4 regions of the Streptomyces sp. NBC_01429 genome follow, and region 1 is predicted to be linked to each of the others. Evidence: riboswitches for the same ligand, from Rfam matches in the RefSeq annotation. Region 1 holds a riboswitch; each other region holds the start of a gene.
The links. A riboswitch is a leader RNA that binds a small molecule or an ion and turns the genes downstream of it on or off. The one in region 1 is predicted to bind S-adenosylmethionine.
Positions count from the first base shown of each region.

Region 2: linked by a shared signal. The riboswitch ahead of OG627_RS35415 (putative leader peptide) and the one ahead of OG627_RS26165 (aminotransferase class V-fold PLP-dependent enzyme) in region 1 are both predicted to bind S-adenosylmethionine.
Region 3: linked by a shared signal. The riboswitch ahead of thrC (threonine synthase) and the one ahead of OG627_RS26165 (aminotransferase class V-fold PLP-dependent enzyme) in region 1 are both predicted to bind S-adenosylmethionine.
Region 4: linked by a shared signal. The riboswitch ahead of OG627_RS27420 (ABC transporter substrate-binding protein) and the one ahead of OG627_RS26165 (aminotransferase class V-fold PLP-dependent enzyme) in region 1 are both predicted to bind S-adenosylmethionine.

Region 1 covers NZ_CP109599.1:5,946,337-5,951,165, forward strand. Annotated here, with positions in the region: gene qcrA (cytochrome bc1 complex Rieske iron-sulfur subunit) at 1-266, shown strand, start outside; gene qcrB (cytochrome bc1 complex cytochrome b subunit) at 263-1,897, shown strand; gene trpD (anthranilate phosphoribosyltransferase) at 2,114-3,178, shown strand; SAM riboswitch class IV at 3,283-3,400, shown strand; gene OG627_RS26165 (aminotransferase class V-fold PLP-dependent enzyme) at 3,605-4,829, shown strand, end outside.
Region 2 covers NZ_CP109599.1:447,608-452,436, forward strand. Annotated here, with positions in the region: gene OG627_RS02050 (LLM class flavin-dependent oxidoreductase) at 1-905, opposite strand, end outside; gene OG627_RS02055 (NtaA/DmoA family FMN-dependent monooxygenase) at 902-2,278, opposite strand; gene OG627_RS02060 (LLM class flavin-dependent oxidoreductase) at 2,298-3,524, opposite strand; gene OG627_RS35415 (putative leader peptide) at 3,599-3,718, opposite strand; SAM riboswitch class IV at 3,765-3,878, opposite strand; gene OG627_RS02065 (class II aldolase/adducin family protein) at 4,144-4,803, opposite strand; gene otnK (3-oxo-tetronate kinase) at 4,800-4,829, opposite strand, start outside.
Region 3 covers NZ_CP109599.1:3,433,466-3,438,294, forward strand. Annotated here, with positions in the region: gene groL (chaperonin GroEL) at 1-117, opposite strand, end outside; gene OG627_RS14625 (cold-shock protein) at 496-699, opposite strand; gene OG627_RS14630 (ubiquitin-like small modifier protein 1) at 1,083-1,358, opposite strand; gene thrC (threonine synthase) at 1,433-2,722, opposite strand; SAM riboswitch class I at 2,740-2,867, opposite strand; gene OG627_RS14640 (glucosyl-3-phosphoglycerate synthase) at 3,072-4,082, shown strand; gene OG627_RS14645 (hypothetical protein) at 4,121-4,339, shown strand; gene OG627_RS14650 (alpha,alpha-trehalose-phosphate synthase (UDP-forming)) at 4,439-4,829, shown strand, end outside.
Region 4 covers NZ_CP109599.1:6,231,152-6,235,980, forward strand. Annotated here, with positions in the region: gene OG627_RS27405 (ABC transporter permease) at 1-242, opposite strand, end outside; gene OG627_RS27410 (ABC transporter permease) at 235-1,170, opposite strand; gene OG627_RS27415 (ABC transporter ATP-binding protein) at 1,167-2,333, opposite strand; gene OG627_RS27420 (ABC transporter substrate-binding protein) at 2,348-3,496, opposite strand; SAM riboswitch class IV at 3,672-3,793, opposite strand; gene OG627_RS27425 (penicillin-binding transpeptidase domain-containing protein) at 3,908-4,829, opposite strand, start outside.

The DNA of each region.
Region 1 (4,829 bases):
AATGGTCCCACCAGGGGATCGTGGCCTTCTCGAAGATCTGCACCCACGTCGGCTGCCCGATCAGCCTGTACGAGCAGCAGACGCACCACGCGCTCTGCCCGTGCCACCAGTCCACCTTCGATCTCTCCGACGGCGCCCGCGTCATCTTCGGCCCGGCCGGTCACCCGCTTCCGCAGCTGCGGATCGGCGTGAACGCGGACGGGAACCTTGAGGCGCTCGGCGACTTCGACGAGCCCGTCGGCCCTGCCTTCTGGGAGCGCGGATGAGTACCACGACCGCTACAGACGAGAAAAGCCGCAAGGCGCCCGCCGGTGAGCGGGTCGCCGACTGGGCGGACGGCCGGCTGGGGATCTACTCCCTCGCCAAGGCCAACATGCGGAAGATCTTCCCGGACCACTGGTCCTTCATGCTCGGGGAGATCTGCCTCTACAGCTTCATCATCATCATCCTCACGGGTGTGTATCTGACGCTGTTCTTCCACCCGTCGATGAACGAGGTGGAGTACCACGGCAGTTACGTCCCGCTCCAGGGCGTGCTGATGTCCGAGGCGTACGCCTCGACGCTGGACATCAGCTTCGACATCCGCGGTGGTCTGCTGATCCGGCAGATCCACCACTGGGCCGCGCTGATCTTCCTCGCGGCGATGATGGTCCACATGATGCGCGTCTTCTTCACGGGCGCGTTCCGCAAGCCGCGCGAGATCAACTGGCTGTTCGGCTTCCTGTTGTTCGTGCTGGGCATGTTCACCGGGTTCACCGGTTACTCGCTCCCCGACGACCTGCTATCGGGTACGGGTGTGCGCTTCACCCAGGGCGCGATCCTGTCCGTACCGATCGTCGGCACGTACATCTCGATGTTCCTGTTCGGCGGCGAGTTCCCCGGCGGCGACTTCGTGGCCCGGTTCTACTCGGTCCACATCCTGCTGCTGCCCGGCATCATGCTCGGGCTGGTCGTGGCCCACCTGATCCTGGTCTTCTACCACAAGCACACCCAGTTCGCGGGCCCCGGCCGGACGAACAACAACGTCGTGGGCATGCCGCTGCTGCCGATCTACATGGCGAAGGCCGGTGGATTCTTCTTCCTGGTCTTCGGCCTGATCACGCTGGTCGCCGCGATCGCCACGATCAACCCGATCTGGGCGCTCGGCCCCTACCGGCCCGACCAGGTGTCCACCGGCGCCCAGCCCGACTGGTACATGGGCTTCTCCGAGGGGCTCGTCCGTGTGATGCCCGGCTGGGAGATCAACGCCTGGGGACATACCCTCGTGCTGGGTGTCTTCGTTCCGCTGATGATCTTCCCGTTGGTCCTGGTCGCGATCGCGGTCTATCCGTTCATCGAGTCCTGGGTCACCGGGGACAAGCGCGAGCACCACATCCTGGACCGCCCGCGCAACGTGCCGACCCGTACCGCGTTCGGTGTGGCGTGGCTGACCTGGTACTTCGTCCTGCTGATCGGCGGCGGGAACGACATCTGGGCGACCCACTTCCACCTGTCGATCAACACGATCACCTGGTTCGTCCGCGTCGCGTTCTTCGTGGCGCCGGTCGTCGCCTTCATCATCACCAAGCGGATCTGTATCGGTCTGCAGCGGCGCGACGCGGAGAAGGTCCTGCACGGACGCGAGTCCGGTGTCATCAAGCGGCTGCCGCACGGTGAGTTCATCGAGGTCCACGCACCGCTCGACCCGGCGGCGCTGCACAAGCTCACCGCGCACGAGCAGTACACGCCCGCCGAGATCGGCCCGACGGTCGACGAGAACGGTGTGGAGCGCAAGGTGTCGCCCGTCGAGAAGCTCAGGGTCAAGCTGAGCAAGGGCTACTACGGCGAGGGAAACCAGCTGCCGAAGCCCACGGCGGAGGAGTACAAGGAGATCCAGAGCGGCCACGGCCACCACTGATCCCACCCGGCCTCACCGAGGTCGCCACCACCGAGGGCCCCGGCCCGGTCTCCCCGCGAGGGGGGCCGGCCGGGGCCCTCGGCGTTCCCGGTCCCCGTCCGGCACGCGGCCTGTCCGCAGTGCGGTCGGTCGTCCGCCGGGCAGGGCGTACGCCGATAGGCTGCTACCGGACCCCCAGGGGGTCCGCGTACCCGTCCCGGACCCCAGGAGCGAGCGATGAGCGCTGTTACCCCCGTCGGAGGCGACACCGTGTCGGCCCGCACCTGGCCGGTCGTCCTGGACACGCTGCTCAACGGCACCGACCAGAGCGCCGACGCCACCGCCTGGGCGATGGACCGGATCATGAGCGGCGCGGCCACCGACGCGCAGATCGCCGGATTCGCGGTGGCACTGCGGGCCAAGGGCGAGACCGTCGAGGAGATCAGCGGCCTCGTCCGGGCGATGTACGAGCACGCCAGGGTCATCGAGGTGCCCGGCAGGACCGTCGACATCGTCGGCACCGGCGGCGACGGCGCCAAGACCGTCAACATCTCCACCATGTCCTCGATCGTGGTCGCCGGCACCGGTGCCAAGGTCGTCAAGCACGGCAGCCGGGCCGCGTCCTCGGCGAGCGGCGCCTCCGACGTGCTGGGGAAGCTCGGCGTCAATCTGGAGCTGTCCCCGGAGCGGGTCGCCCAGGTCGCGGAGGAGGCGGGCATCACCTTCTGCTTCGCGGTGAAGTTCCACCCCGCGCTGCGTCAGGTGGCCGCCGCGCGCGGCGAGCTGGGGATCCGCACGGTCTTCAACTTCCTGGGGCCGCTCACCAACCCCGCGAAGGTACGGGCCCAGGCGACCGGTGTCGCCGACGCCCGGATGGCGCCCATCATGGCGGGCGTGCTCGCCGAGCGCGGTTCGTCCGCGCTGGTCTTCCGGGGCGACGACGGGCTCGACGAGCTGACCACCACCGCGACCTCCCGGATCTGGGTCGTCCGGGACGGAAGCGTCACCGAGCAGCCCTTCGACCCGCGCGACGTCGGCCTGTCCCTGGTGCCGGTCGAGGCGCTGCGCGGCGCGGACGCCTCGTACAACGCGGACGTGGCCCGCAGACTGCTGGCCGGCGAGACCGGTCCCGTACGGGACGCCGTCCTGCTCAACTCGGCGGCGGCGCTGGTGGCGCTGGACCCGACGGACGACCCGCTGGAGCTTCAGCTGGCGGCGGGGATCGCGCGGGCTGCGGAGTCGATCGACTCGGGCGCGGCGGGGCGTTCGCTGGCGCGCTGGGTCGAGGCGAGCAACGCCTGACGGCGAGCGGGTGGGACGGGGCGGGTGCCGGTCGGCACCCGCCCCGTCCCGTATCGCGGACATCTGTTGGGCGGTGCGGCACGCTGTGCCATACTTTCGGCCAAGGTCATGAGTGACAGCGATTTAGGCCCCGGCTCGCTGTCCGGCAACCCTCCGTCCGTGGCGGGGTGCCCCGGGTGAAGACCAGGCCGTAGGCAGCGAGGTCTGCGGCAAGCGCGGACCCCTCGCACCTTTGGGGTCCTGGTCCTCAAGGGAGCAGTCTCGTGAGCAAGCGAATGCGTTAGGGCTTCTACGCCCCCTCTTCAACATCCTCCGCACGGTGTTCTCCGTGTGTCGAGGCATTCCCCGCGTGATCGTCACGGCTTTCGCCGTGCCCGCGGGTCCTTGAAGCCGCCTTTCCGCCTTGTCCTGCCGGGAGATACCGCCATGTCCGCATACCCGAACGCCACCGCCACCGCCACGCAGACCGCCCAGCCCTCCGACGACCCCGCCTGTGGCGCGCCGCTGCCGGTGCTCGGACGGGACGTGACCGTGCCGCTCGTCACCGGCGGCGAGGTCGGCTACGCCGCCCTGGACTACGCGGCGAGCGCCCCGGCGCTCCAGCGGGTGTGGGACGACGTCGCCGCGTACGCCCCGTACTACGGCAGTGTCCACCGGGGCGCCGGTTACCTCTCGCAGCTGTCCACGGACCTCTTCGAGAACAGCCGCCGCACGGTCGCCGACTTCCTCGGCTGCCGCCCGGACGACCAGGTGGTCTTCACCCGCTCGACCACGGATTCGCTGAACCTGCTGGCGGCGGCCCTTCCCGAGGAGTGCGAGGTGTTCGTCTTCGAGACGGAGCACCACGCCTCGCTGCTGCCCTGGCGGGACGCCCGGGTGAGCTACCTGGACGCCCCCCGCACCCCGGCCGCCGCCGTCGCCACCCTGGAGCGCGCGCTCGCCTCGCGCGACTCCCGGGGACCGGCGCTGGTCTGTGTCACGGGCGCGTCCAATGTGACGGGTGAGCTGTGGCCCGTGCGGGAGCTGGCCGCCGCCGCGCACCGGCACGGCGCCCGGATCGTGCTCGACGCCGCGCAGCTCGTACCGCACCACGCCGTGGACATCGCCGAGCTGGACGTGGACTGGATCGCCTTCTCCGGGCACAAGCTGTACGCGCCGTTCGGCTCCGGGGTGCTCGCCGGCCGGGCCGACTGGCTCCAGGACGCCGAGCCGTACCTCGCGGGCGGCGGCGCCAGCCGCAAGGTGGCGCGCCGCGCCGACGGCGGCGTGGAGGTCGAGTGGCACGCCACGGCGGCCCGCCACGAGGCCGGCTCGCCCAACGTCATCGGGGTGTACGCGATCGCCTCGGCCTGCAAGGCGCTGGAGGAGGCCGGATTCGACGCGCTGGCCGCCCGCGAGCAGCGCCTCGTCGCCCGGCTGCGCGCGGGGCTGGCCGAGGTGCCCGAGGTGAAGGTGCTCTCGCTGTTCGGGGACGACGCGCCGCGGGTCGGCGTGCTGTCGTTCGTGGTCGAGGGGTGGAACAGCTCGCACTTCGCCGCCGCGCTCTCCGCGGAGTACGGCATCGGGGTGCGCGACGGCCTGTTCTGCGCCCACCCGCTGGTCCGGACGCTGCTCGACGGCGACCCGCAGGAGCAGGGGGAGTGCGGCGCGC
Region 2 (4,829 bases), 5.5 Mb from region 1:
AACCGCTCGTGGTAGCGGTGCACCTTCTCGATCACCTGCTGGGGGCTGCCGATCAGCGCCGAGCTCCGCTCGATGAAGTCCTCCAGAGTCGGGAACACCGGGTCGACGCCCAGCCGCTTCTGGAAGGCGAGATAGCCCTCGAACACCGGGCGGTAGTGGGCGATCGCCTCCTGGGAGGTGCGTGCCGCGTAGTAGCCCGCCGAACCCGCCCCGACGGCGATGCGCGCCGGGTCGTGCCCGTAGTGCTCCCAGCGCTCGCGGTAGTAACGGATCAACTCGGCGTACGGCTCTATGGTGTTGGTGACGTTCGCGGAGAACAGCGGGTCGCCGTGGCGGGCGGCCAGGTCGACCGACTCCTTGCTGGTGGCGCTGCCGTGCCAGACCCTGATGGGCTGCTGGAGCGGTCTCGGCCACACCTCCGCGTCCTTGAGCCCGGGGCGGAAACGCGTGGCGGCCGTCACCTTGTCCTGCCGCCAGATCTGTCGGAACACCTCGTAGCTCTCGGCGTTGCGCTCCCACTGGTCCTCGGGCGTGACGTGGAACAGCTCACGCTGGGCGGCGCCGTTGCCCTTGCCGATGATCAACTCCAGTCGGCCGCCGGACAGCTGGTCCAGGGTCGCGTAGTCCTCGTAGGCGCGCACCGGGTCCAGCAGACTGAGTGTGGTAACCGCGGTGAACAGCCGGATCCGGGAGGTGAGCGCGGCGATATGGCTGAGCACGACCGGCGGCGAGGAGGAGATGAACGGCCGCTCGTGCCGCTCCCCCACACCGAAGCCGTCGAACCCCAGCTGCTCGGCGAGCAGCGCGTTGTCCAGGACCTCGCGGAAGCGCTCGCCGGTCGGCTTGCGCACACCGGTCACCGGGTGCGGGGCGTGCGCGATCAGGGTGATGGCGAGGAACTTCACGAGGCGGCCCGCTCGCCCGTCGCCTCGGCGTCGGGGTGGGCCAGGCCGAGGTGGTCGCGCAGGGTCGTGCCCTCGTACTCCGTACGGAACACACCGCGCTCCTGGAGCAGCGGGACCACGGTGTCGGCGAAGACGTCCAGTCCGCCGGGGGTGATGTGCGGGACGAGGATGAAGCCGTCGCTGACATCGGCCTGGACGAAGTCGTTGACGGCCCGGGCGACCGTGGCCGGGGCGCCGACGAATGCCTGCCGGCTGCCGGTCTCGATGACCAGGTCCCGGATCGACCAGTTGTTGGCGGCGGCGCGCTCCCGCCACTCGCGGGCGGTGGCCAGCGGGTCGCGGTACATCCGTACCTGGGCGCGGCCGCGGGCGATGCTGTGCCGGCCGAGGTCCGGGTCGATGTCGGGGAGCGGGCCGTCCGGGTCGTATCCGGAGAGGTCGCGGTTCCAGACGAACTCCAGGTGTTTGATCGCCGTGGCACCGCTGACCTGCTGCCCGCGTATCTCGCGGGCCGCCTCCTGGGCCTCGGCGTCCGTGTCGCCGAGGACGAAGGTCGCGGCGGGCAGGATCAGCAGCTGGTCGTGGGCGCGGCCGTGGCGCGCCAGGCGGTTCTTGACGTCCGTGTAGAACGCCTGGCCCTCCGTGAGCGTGCTGTACCGGCTGAAGATCGCGTCGGCGCCGGCGGCGGCGAACTCCCTTCCTTCCTCGGAGTCGCCGGCCTGGAAGATCACGGGGCGGCCCTGCGGGCTGCGCGGGACGTTGAACTGCCCCTCGATGTCGAAGTGCTGCCCCTTGTGCACGAAGGCTCCGGCGCGGGCGTCCCGGAGGAAGGCGCCGGTCCCCGGGTCGGAGACGATCTCGTCGCCGCGCCACGAGTCGAACAGCTCGTTCGCGGTGGACAGGAACTCCTGGGCGCGGGAGTAGCGCTCCTCCTGCGGGAGGTAGCCGCCGCGGCGGAAGTTCTCGCCGGTGAAGGCGTCCCAGGAGGTGACGACGTTCCAGGCGGCGCGGCCGTCCGAGAGGTGGTCGAGGCTGGCGAACTGGCGGGCCACCTCGTAGGGCTCGTTGAAGGTGGAGTTGATGGTGCCGGCCAGGCCGAGGCGTTCGGTCACGGCGGCGAGGGCGGACAGCACGGTGAAGGTGTCGGGGCGGCCGACCACGTCCAAGTCGTATATCTTTCCGCCCTGTTCGCGAAGGCGCAGCCCTTCGGCGAGGAACAGGAAGTCGAATTTGGCGCGTTCGGCGGTCTTCGCGAAGTGCGCGAAGGAGCTGAACTCGATGTGGCTGCCGGCCTCGGGGTCGCTCCACACGGTGGTGTTGTTGACGCCGGGGAAGTGGGCCGCGAGATGTATCTGCTTGAGCGGCTTGCTCATGATCGGTGTTCCCTCCGGCTCAGGCGGTGGCGTAGCGGTTGGCGGGGCGGGGCAGTCCGAGCAGCCCGCGCAGGGTGACGGCTTCGTAGGTGTGCCGGAAGGCGTCGCGGCGCCGCAGTTCGGGCACCAGACCGCGGGTGATCGCCGGCAGGTCGTGGGCGATCACGGCGGGGCGCAGCCGGAAGCCGGAGAGTCCGGCGCGCTGCCATTCCAGGAGCAGGTCGGCCAGTTGTGCCGGTGTGCCCGTGAACACCTTCGCGTCGCTGGTGAAGGGCTGTCCCGCGAGACCGTCCAGCCGGTCCCGGCGGGCCGCCGCCGCGGCGGGGTCGTCGTCGAGGAAGACCACCAGATCGCCGAAGATGTGCAGGGGCTCCTCGGCCCGTGCCGTCCCGGCCCGTTCGGTACGTATCTCGTCGACGATGCCGCGGGCCTGGCCGGCGTCGTGCGGGGTGACGTAGCCGAGGTCGGTGGAGCCCGCGATCAGCCGGTACGGCACACTCTCGTGTCCCAGCGCGGTGACGAGGGGCTGGCCCTGCGGCGGGCGGGGGGTGATGGAGGGGCCCTTGACGCTGAAGTGCCGCCCCTCGAAGTCGATGTAGTGGAGCTTGTCGCGGTCGATGAAGCGGCCGGTGGGGACGGACCTGATCTCGGCGTCGTCCTCCCAGCTGTCCCAGAGGCGGCGCACCACCTCGACGTAGTCGGCGGCCTCGTCGAAGAGTTCGGCGATCGCTTCCCGCGCCCGCGGTGTGTACGTCCCGCCGAAGCGGATGGGCGGGATCGTGCGGCGGCCGAAGTGCGCCGCCTCGTTCTGCCGCCCCGACACCTGGACCCGCAGGCCCGCGCGGCCGGAGCTCACATAGTCCAGGGTGGCGATCGCCTTGGAGAGGTGGAACGGCTCGGTGTGCGTGGCGACCACGGTCGGTACGATCCCGATGTGCCGGGTCAGCGGGGCGACGCGCGCGGCGATGAGTACCGCGTCCAGCCGCCCGCGCACCTGGTCGGTGCGCCCGTCGGGTTCCGTGAGGTCCGAGGACTGGAGTCCGAGTCCGTCCTCGATCGTCACGAAGTCGAGCAGGCCGCGCTCGGCCTCGGCGATGAGGTCGGCCCAGTAGGCGGCGGTGAACAGGTCCCGGGACCGGGCTCCCGGCTCGCGCCAGGCGGCCGGGTGCCATCCCGCGCCGTCGAGGGCGACGGCGAGGTGGAGCGCGGAGGACGGGGAAAAGGGCAGCGAAGAAGACGAGGACACGGAAGTGTGCCTTCCTGATCGACCGTGGGAGAGCGCCGTCCCTCATCGGGAGGGGCGGGTGGCGGCGAAACAGGTCAGGAACAACAGAGCGCGCCGGCCACACGCTGGAGGTCGATATGGGGCCGGGAGTAAAGGTGCACGCGACGTCGCGGGGCCAGGACCCTGGCGGGCAGCGGGGCGATGGGTGACACCATGTCCGCCTCCGCCCCTTCCGTCTCCGGCGGGCCCCAGGGCCTCGCCGTCTCGCGCTTGCGGAACCCGGACGGGCTCCGCCCGGTCGTCACCTGGAGCACCCCACCGCGGTGGGAGGGTTGCCGGTCAGCAAGCCAGGGCTTCACGCTGACACTCATGACCTGACCCGAACGTTACGCGGGCCACCTGCCCCGCGCAATGCCCGGATTCCGGGGTCGTGTTCACGTCGCCAGGATCTGAAGCAACACGACCGCGCCATCTGTTCCCGCTTGGCCGTCGGAGTTTTCGGCCGCCGGATTTTTCGGCCCCGGGCGCGGCGCTGGGGGCCGGACCGAGACTGCCGCCGGGGCGGAACGGCGCGCGCCCAGGACCGTACGACGGCCGGATCGCCGTCCTCCCGGGCCGCCACCGTTCCGCGCCCGCCGCCTCAGTCCACCGCGCCCTCCCAGGTGCTGCCGTACCGGTGGGCGAGGGCCGTCGCCTCCTCGGTGGTGAGGAGACGGGGGGCCGTGTCCTTGAGGAGGAGGGTGAGCCGTGCGACCTCCTCCAGTTCGACGGCGGCGTCCACGGCCCGCGCGAGGGTGTCACCGGCGGTGATGGGGCCGTGGTTCTGGAGGAGGGCGGCGTGGAAGGGGAAGCCCAGCTCCTCCAGCCGGCGCGCCTGGTCCAGGTCGCCGGGGGCCGCGTACGGGATCAGCGGGGTCTGGCCCACGCGCATGACGAAGTACGGGGTGAGGGGCGCCAGCGCGCTGCGGCGGGACCAGGCCGGCAGGCAGGAGCAGGCCGCGGCGTGGGCGCTGTGCAGATGGACGACGGCGCGGGTGGCGGGGTCGCGCCGGTAGAAGGCCCGGTGGAGGGGGAACTCCTTGGACGGTGGCGGCCCCGCCGTATGGCCTTCGTGCAGGGGCGCCCGGGCGTCCAGCACGGCCAGCCGCTCGGGGTCCAGCGCTTCGAGTCGGGACCCGGTGGGGGTCATGTATATGCGGTCGCCGACGCGCACACTGAGGTTGCCGGACGCTCCCGGGCTCAGTCCGGCGTCCGACAACGCGCGTCCGGCGGCGACGAGTTCGCTGCGGGGGTCGCTCATCCCAGTTCCTCCCAGGCGCTCGTGAA
Region 3 (4,829 bases), 2.5 Mb from region 1:
GAGGACGACGTTGCGACCCTTGGGACCAAGGGTGACCTTGACGGCGTCGGCGAGCTGGTTCATCCCGCGCTCGAGACCGCGCCGTGCCTCCTCGTCGAACGCGATGATCTTGGCCATGTGAAGTGGTCCTCCCGGACTGGGGTGGATTTCTCCGGACCGCGCTGGCGCCCGCGACGGACGGCCTGAGAGTCGTGTGGTTCCTTGCCCCACCGGCTCTGCGGGCCTCACCGACCCGGTCCTAAGTTGTCACTCTCACTTGCAGAGTGCTAACGCCAATAATTAGCACTCGACCCCCGAGAGTGCAAGCGCCCACAGAGCATCGATGAAGGGTGGCGGCCGGGTGACGGGAGGGCGCGAGCGCCTCCGGAGCGGTCACGCACGGGTCACGCACGTGGGGCCCGCATCCATGTTCTGGATGCGGGCCCCACGTGCGTGAGTGACGTGCGGTGCGTGGTGAGTACGTCGTGAGTGCGTCGGTGGCCGATCGCGCCGGGATCAGACGGCGAGCTTGACCATGTCCGCCTGCGGACCCTTCTGGCCCTGCGAGATCTCGAACTCCACTCGCTGACCTTCTTCAAGGGTGCGGTAGCCGTCCATCTGAATCGCGCTGTAGTGGACGAAAACATCCGCACCACCGTCTACCGCGATGAAGCCGTAGCCCTTCTCCGCGTTGAACCACTTGACGGTGCCCTGAGCCATGCCTAACTCCCCTATTACTGGCCCTTGCACGGGGCCACACTTCGCGCCGGAACGCGTCGACCGCGGCTGAATGTATCTGCCCAACTGCCCTCTGCAACAGGGCAATCGGCGGGGAAATCTGGGCATGGCCGAACTCGCATAGCGTTGAATTCGCTGCGATCCAGGGCAAGTCGGGCCGGGCAAAGCGCACCTATCACGCAAAGGCCACCTGGAGTTCGGCCCCATGTTGTCGCGTTCTCGCGTGCGCCGATTCCGATCGGCGGGGGGCCCTTCCCTCACTCTATCCTGCTCAACCATGCAGAATGGCCCCCTCCGCTTCTCGTGCGGAGAGGGCCATGCCGGTTACGGGGAGTACGCGTCGCGCACGGCGTGCGTACGGAGGGTCAGCCTCCCGCGACGGCCGGGATGATCGAGATGCCGGCGCCCGCGGGGGTCGCGGTCTCCAGGCCCTGCTCGAAACGGACGTCGTCGTCGTTCACGTACACGTTCACGAAGCGGCGCAGCTTGCCCTGGTCGTCCAGGACGCGGGCGGCGATGCCCGGGTGGCTGCTCTCCAGGGACTGGATGACCTCGGAGAGGGTGGCGCCCTCCGCCGGGACCTCGGCCTGTCCGCCGGTGTAGGTACGGAGGATGGTGGGGATGCGGACCTTGACGCTCATGACGGATGCCCAGCCTTTCTGCGGAAGTTTCGGAGTCGTGGGTCCCTGCGGGTCGCAGGTCCCGGGGCGTCGCGTCAGCCGACCGCGAGGCCCGCGTCGCGGAACGCGTCGAGGCTCGGGCGGATGGTCGCGGTGGGTCCGGTCGTCGGCGCCACGGCGTCGAGGGTCTTCAGCCCGTCGCCGGTGTTCAGGACGACGGTGGTGAGGGTCGGGTCGAGGAGCCCTGCCTCGATGAGCTTCTTCGTGACGCCCACGGTGACCCCGCCCGCCGTCTCGGCGAAGATCCCCTCGGTACGCGCCAGCAGCTTGATCGCGTCGACGATCTGCTCGTCGTTGACGTCCTCGACGGCGCCGCCGGTGCGGCGGGCGATGTCCAGGACGTACGGTCCGTCGGCCGGGTTGCCGATCGCCAGGGACTTGGCGATGGTGTCGGGCTTCTGCGGCCGTACGACGTCGTGGCCCGCCTTGAAGGCGGTGGAGACCGGCGAGCAGCCCTCGGCCTGGGCGCCGAAGATCTTGTACGGCCTGTCCTCGACCAGGCCCAGCTTGATCAGCTCCTGAAGACCCTTGTCGATCTTCGTGAGCTGAGATCCCGAGGCGATCGGGATGACGAGCTGGTCGGGCAGGCGCCAGCCGAGCTGCTCGCAGATCTCGTACGCGAGGGTCTTGGAGCCCTCGCCGTAGTACGGACGGAGGTTGACGTTGACGAAGCCCCAGCCCTCGCCGAGCGGGTCGCCGATCAGCTCGGAGCAGAAGCGGTTCACATCGTCGTAGTTGCCCTCGATGCCGACCAGGTCGCCGCCGTACACCGCGGCCATGACGACCTTGCCCTGCTCCAGGTCGTGCGGGATGAACACGCAGGAGCGGAAGCCGGCGCGGGCGGCGGCGGCGCCGACGGCGCCGGCGAGGTTGCCGGTGGAGGAGCAGGAGAGCGTGGTGAAGCCGAAGACGCGGGCGGCCTCGACGGCGATGGCGACGACGCGGTCCTTGAAGGAGTGCGTCGGGTTGCCGGAGTCGTCCTTGACGTGCAGCGAGCCGGTGATGCCCAGCTCACGGGCGAGGTTGTCGGCCTTGACGAGCTTGGTGAAGCCGGGGTTGATGTTCGGCTTCGAGGCCACGTCGGCGGGGACGGGCAGCAGCGGCGCGTAACGCCAGATGTTGTCGGGTCCCTCGGCGATGCGCTTCTTCAGCTCGTCGGGGCCGCCGCTCGGCAGGTCGTAGGCGACTTCGAGCGGCCCGAAACAGCTCGCACAGGCGAAAATGGGGCCGAGGTCGAAGCGCTCTCCGCATTCGCGGCACGAGAGTGCGGCGGCGGGTCCGAGGTCGACGGTGGTGCTGGTGCTCCGGACGGTCTGCACAGCCATGATGGCGAGGCCCTTTCTCCTCATCTTCCTCGCGACGTACTTCGCCACAAGACGGAATTGGCACCTTCCCCACCGTGACCTCGCGGTCGGCGGGAGGGTTGCCGGGACTTCAACGGGCCGTTCCCTCAGTCCCTCTGGATGAGCGCTATGGCGCCGGACCCGGGGCCCGGTGCGTTTGTGACACCTGTTTCATCTGTTTCGGATGTATCAGGTGTTTCACCTATTGACCCCGGCATGCGGTGGTCAGCGGTGTTGTTCAAGACTGTAACCGAAGGAGTGGACGGTTGAGATAGTCGTCCGCACCGCGAGATGGATCACGTTTTATGGATCAGCGCAGGGAGTACCGAACGTGCTGGAAGAGGTGGAACGCTGGCTGACCAGGCGTTCCTGGTCCGCCGCCGACCGTACGCTCGACCAGTTGCTGGCGGCGAAAGCCGCCCGGGGCGCCACCGTGAGTGTGGTGCTTCCGGCACTGGACGAGGAGGAGACGGTCGGGGAGATCGTCTCCGTGATCCGCCGCGAGCTGATGGTGGAGAACCGGCTGGTCGACGAGCTGGTGGTGATCGACTCCGGCTCCACCGACCGTACGTCCGAGGTGGCAGCCGCGGCCGGGGCGCGGGTGGTGCACCGGGACGCGATACTGCCGCGGCTGCCCGCCCTGCCCGGCAAGGGCGAGGTCCTGTGGCGGTCGCTGCTGGTGACGCGCGGAGACATCGTGTGCTTCGTGGACGCGGATCTGCGGGATTTCTCGGCGGATTTCGTCTCCGGGATCGTCGGCCCGCTGCTGACCGAGCCCGATGTGCAGTTCGTGAAGGCGATGTACGACCGCCCGCTGGCGCTGCCCGCCGGGCAGGACGGGCAACTCGGCGGGCAGACCGGCGGCCAGACCGGCGCCCAGACCGGGGGCCAGGTCAGTCAGGGCGGCCGGGTGACGGAGCTGGTGGCGCGCCCGCTGCTCAACCTGCACTGGCCCCTGCTGGCCGGCTTCGTACAGCCGCTGGGCGGGGAGTACGCGGCGCGGCGCTCGCTGCTGGAGCGGCTGCCGTTCCCGGTGGGGTACGGGGTGGAGCTGGGGCTCCTGGTGGACGCGCTGCACACGGTGGGGCTCGACGCGCTGGCCCAGGTCGACGTCGGGGTACGGCGCCACCGCCACCAGGACGACCGGGCGCTGGGGCGGATGGCCGCCGCGATCTACCGTACGGCGCAGCTGCGGCTCTCCCGGGGCCATCTGGTGCGGCCGAGGCTGACGCAGTTCGAGCGGGGCTCGGACGGGTTCACGCCGCGCACGCACGCGGTGGACACGGAGGAGCGGCCGCCGGTGCGGGAGATCGCGGAGTACCCGGCCGGACGCGCGGCGTAACGGTAGATTTTCATATCTAATGTCTAGATTTTCGCTCCATGAGCAGCGACCTCCTGACCCCGAACCTCTTCGCCCCGAACCTCTTGGACCCTCGCTTCATGGACCCGCGCTTCATGGACATGAAGCAGTGGGCGGTGAGCGCCCTGGCCCAGACCGGGACCTCCGCCGAGCGGCTGTGGCTGCTGGGCGGAGTGGCGCTCGCGCTGACCGGAGCCGGGGTGGTGGCAGTGGCCGCCACGCGCGGCCGGCGCGACTGACCGACGAGCCGGCGAGGCAGCCGGGGGCGAGGGCCGGTGGCGTCAGTGCGCCACCGTCCGTACGTTTGAGCGTTTCCCGTACGGGCTAGGTTTCGGCACATGGTCTCCGAGCACCCCGCCCCGCCCGCCCGCGTCCTCGTCGCGTCCAACCGCGGCCCCGTCTCGTACACCCTGCGCGACGACGGCGCCCTGGTGGCCAAGAGGGGCGGCGGCGGGCTGGTGTCGGGGCTCTCGGCCATCGGCCCGGACACGGACGCGGTGTGGGTGTGCGCGGCGCTCGGCGAGGGCGACCGCGAGGCCGTGCGGCGGCTGGACGGCAGGCTCGACCCGGCGGACACCGGCGGGCAGCGCGTCCGCATGCTCGGCATCCCGCCCGAGGTGTACGCGGACGCGTACAACGGCGTGGCGAACTCGACGCTCTGGTTCGTCCACCACCTGCTCTACCAGACCCCGCTGGAGCCGTCCTTCGGCCCGGAGTTCCGCGCCCAGT
Region 4 (4,829 bases), 280 kb from region 1:
AGCACCAGCATGCCGCTGAGCCGGAACGAGACCAGCCAGTCGGGGGACGAGAGCACCTCGCCGTACCAGCGCAGGGACAGACCGCTCGGCGGGAAGCTCAGCGAACTCGTGGAGTTCAGCGAGCTGAGCGCCAGCACCACGAGCGGCGCCAGCAGGAAGACGAAGACGGCGGCGGCGGGCAGCCCGGCGGCGATCCGCCCGGCACGGCGCAGAGCGCGCGGGGCACGCGAGGTGTCAGCCATGAAGTCTCCGTTCCCAGAAGCGGAACCCGGTGCCGAGCGCGGAGACGCCCAGCAGGGTGAGCAGCAGCAGGGTGAGGCTGAGCGCCGCCGCCACCGGATAGTCGAAGACGCTGGTGATCTGCGAGTAGACCCGCAGCCCGGCCAGCGGCTGGTTCGCGCCGCCGACCAGCAGCGGCGTGATGTAGATGCCCATGGCCAGCGGGAAGACCACGGTCGCGCCGACCGCGATGCCCGGCAGGCTGAGCGGCACGGTGACCTTCCAGAAGGTACGGACAGGACCGGCGCCCAGGCTCCGCGAGGCGCGGCGCAGATTGTCGTCGATCCCGCCCAGCGCGGTGGTCAGCGGCAGGATCGCGAACGGCAGCATGACGTGGACGATGGAGACGACCACCACGAAATAGCTGGTCAGCAGGCGCGCGGGCTGGTCCAGCAGACCGACCCCGACCAGTACGCGGTTCACCACCCCGTTCGCCGAGAACAGCACGACCCAGCCGTAGCTGCGCACGACGACGCTGGTCAGCAGCGGCGAGACGACCGCCACGAACAGCAGCGTGCGCACCACGCCCTTGCGGGCCCGGGAGAGCGCGTACGCGGCGGGGAAGCCGAGCAGCACACACAGGGCGGTCACCAGCAGGGCGGTGAACAGGCTGTGCCACAGGGCCTCGGAGAAGAACGACTCGGTGAAGACCCTGCGGTACTGCACGAAGGAGTAGCCGTCGAGGGGATAGCCGTTCGCGTCCACCGGGTGCAGGCTGAGCGAGAACACCCGCACCAGCGGCACCACGAACAGGGCCAGCAGGAACACGACGACGGGGGTGACGGGCAGCAGCCCGCGCACGCCGTAGCGCTTGCGGGCGGTCTTCCCGGCGGTCTCGGCGGTGGTCTTGCCCGTGGTCCTGTCGGCGGGGGCGGTCGCGGGCGCGCTCATACGGCCGTCCTCCGCGGCTCGCTGACGTCCCCGGGGACGTCACCGAGCCGGATGACGTCGTCCGGGCCCCAGCCGAACGACACCGCGGCCCCGACGGCCGGCGGCTCCTGCGCCGTACGGGCGTTGAGCGCGACGCCTTCCGCCACGACGATCTGCGCCTGCCACGCCTCGCCGGTGAAGGCCCGGTAGCCGACGATCCCGGAGCCGCGAGCGGCGCTCCCGGCGGGGAACGCGGCCCGGTCCGTCCCCGCGTCCCCGGCGGGGGCCACCACGACCCGCTCGGGCCGTACGGCGAGGGTGACCGGCGCGCCGTCCACCAGCGAGGGCAGACCCGAGTCGAGCCGTGCCGCGCCCACGGTGAGCGTTCCGTCGGAGGCGCCGGTGCCCTCCAGGATGTTGGCCGCGCCGATGAACTCGGCGACGAACCGGGTCGCCGGGGTCCGGTAGACCTCGGTGGGCGAGCCGAGCTGCTCGACCCTGCCGCCGTTCATCACGGCGATCCGGTCGGACAGCGACATGGCCTCCTCCTGGTCGTGCGTGACGAAGACCATCGTGATGCCGAGCCGCTGCTGGAGCTCCCGCAGCTCCACCCGCATCTCGCGGCGCAGCTTGGCGTCCAGGTTCGACAGCGGCTCGTCGAGCAGCAGCACGGCGGGCCGGGTGGCCAGCGCCCGCGCCACGGCGACGCGTTGCTGCTGGCCGCCCGAGAGCTGCTTGGGCCGACGGCCCGCGTACGCCTCCAGACCGACGAGGCGCAGCGCCTCGGCGACCCGCTCGTCCCGCTCGGCGCGCTCCACCCGCCGCACCTTCAGCCCGTACGCGACGTTGTCCGCGACGGTCATGTGCGGGAAGAGCGCGTAGTTCTGGAAGACCAGACCGAGGCCCCGACGGTGGGTCGGGACATCGGTGAGATCCACCCCGTCCAGCGTGATCCGGCCCCCGGTGGGACGCACGAATCCGGCCAGGCTGTTGAGCAGGGTCGTCTTGCCGCAGCCGCTGGGGCCGAGGATCGACAGGAACTCGCCGCGCCGGATGGAGAGCCGGTCGACGTCGAGCACCCGCTGCCCCTCGTACCCGGCGGCGAGATCCTCGATCTCGATGTGCGGGGTGGTCGGGGTGTGCGGCGCCGGCGGTTCGCCGGCCGCTTCACGGTCGCTGGTCACTGTGGGGTTCCCGCTCACTTGAAGATCTGGTTCCAACGCTGCTGCCACTCGTTCAGCTTCGGAGTGGCGGTCTTGTAGTCGACCCAGGTGAACTTCTTGTAGACGTCCTCGCCGTACTTCACCTTGGCCTTGAAGGCGGGGTCGTAGTCGATGGTGTCGTTGCCCGCGCCGTAGAAGGTGCCCTCGGCGAACGGCTTCTGGTGCTCGGCGGAGGAGAGGTAGTCCAGGAACTTGTAGGCCGCGGCCGTGTGCTTCGAGCCCTTCGGCACGTAGTACGAGGTCAGCGCGCCCACCGCGCCGGAGGCGGGGTAGGTGAAGCCGATCGGCTGCCCCTCCTTCTCCATGGCGAAGGCGCGGCCGTCCCAGAACGGGACGATCCAGGCGTCGCCGTTCTGGAGGACCGTGGAGACGCTGCCCGCGTCCGCCGGGTAGGACGAGACGCAGTTCTTCAGCTGGGCGAGCTTCTCGAACCCCTTGTCGACATCGGCGGGGTTGGACAGCTTGCCGCCGTCCTGGGAGACCAGCGCGGAGAAGAACTCCAGGCCCGCGTTGTACGTCAGCGGGGGCAGCGCGACATGACCGCAGAACTTCTTGTCGAAGATGTCGGTCCAGTCCTTGGGCGCCTGCTTGATCTTGTCGGTGCGGTAGAGCAGACCGTTGGAGCCGGTGGTCAGCGGCACGCCGTACGACGATCCGTCGATCGTCGACTGCTGGGTGAGCACCGGGTCGAGCTGCTTCCAGTTGCTGAGATCGCCCGTCTTCAGCGGCTGGAGGAGCTTGCCGCCGACCGCCTGGTGCAGCGAGCCGGGGGTGAGGGCCACGACGTCGAACGGCGCGTTGGAGCCGCCCGCCGCGCGCAGCTTGGTGACCCAGTCGGAGTCGGCGCCGTAGACGAGGTTCACCTTGATGCCGGTGTCCTTCTCGAACGGCTCGACGAAGGACTTCTTGAACAGGTCTCCCCACGCCCCCGCGAACGCGGTGACGGTGATCTGCTCGCCCTTGCCGCCCGAGGACCCGCTGCCGGAGGAGGAGTCGGAGCCGCCGCCCGTGTCGACCCCGCAGCCGGCCACGGCGGTCAGGACGGTGGCGGTGCCGGCCGATGCGAGGGCCAGCAGATAGCCGCGCCCGCGGGCACGTGCGGGGCGGGGCAGGACAGATCTCATGAGGGAGAACTCCTCCGTGCGGTGAGTGAGTACGGCGATTGCCGCGCATGCTGAAGCCGGAACGGGAGCCACGAGGCACGAGGGGTGCGAGTGGTACGGGGGACGCGAGGGGCGGAAAGCGCTGATCGCGATGTCATCCCGTACTCCCGTCATCAGGTCCAGGACCTGGCCGACAGGTCCGCGCTTGCTCCCGGCACATCGGTGTGCGCGTGGAGCCGTGTCATCACCCGGGGCACCCCACCGCAGAAGGAGGGTTGCCGCTCAGCAAGCCGGGGCTTGTCGCTGAGACTCGTGACGACGAAAAAGTAACACTGATTTCGGCCAACCCCAAAGATGACCTGGATCACATGAGGGGTGGTCCAGGTCGACGAGTGGCTGTGCCGGTTGTGTGGAGGAGGTGGGGGGAAGTGGCTATTTCAGGGCCGCCGCCATCATCTTCTGTGCGATGGGCGCGGCCAGTCCGTTGCCGCTGACCTCCGAGCGCGCCGCGCCCGAGTCCTCCACCACGACAGCGACGGCCACCTCCTTGCCGGTGGACGCGTCCTTCGCGTACGAGGTGAACCAGGCGTACGGCGTCCCGTCGTTGTCCACGCCGTGCTGGGCGGTCCCCGTCTTGCCGCCGACCTCGGCCCCGGCGATCCTCGCGTTCGTCCCCGTACCGTCCTCCACCACCGTCACCATCGCGCTGCGCAGTTGCGCGGCCGTGGCCGAGGAGACGATCCGGGTGGTGTCCCCGTCCCGGTACGACCGCAGCGTGCCGCCGCTGCCGTCCACCACCTTCGACACCATGTGCGGCGCCGCCATCAGCCCGTCGTTCGCCAGCGCCGCCGAGACCATCGCCATCTGGAGCGGGGTGGCGGTCACGTCGAACTGGCCGATTCCCGACAGCGCCGTCTGGGCGTCGTCCATGCCGGAGGGGTACACGCTCTGCGAGGCGCGCACCGGCACGTCCTGCTCGGCGTCGTTGAAGCCGAACTTCTCCGCCATCGCCCGGACCTTCGACTGCCCCAGCTGATCGGCCATCTTCGCGAAGACGGTGTTGCAGGAGTAGCGCAGGGCGGTGCGGATGGTGGCGTTCTCGCACGGCGCCGACGTGCTCTCGTTCTCCAGCACGGTCTTCGTGTGGGGCAGGGTGTACGGGTCCGGGCTGTCGGTCCTCTCGTCCACCGACCCGTACAGCCCGTCCTCCAGCGCCGCCGCCGCGACGACCAGCTTGAACGTCGAGCCGGGCGGCAGCGGCTGGCGCAGCGCGCGGTTGACCATCGGCTTGTCCGCGTCGCCGGTCAGCTGCTTCCAGGCGGCGCCGTCCGTCGTGCCGCTGATCTTCGCCGGG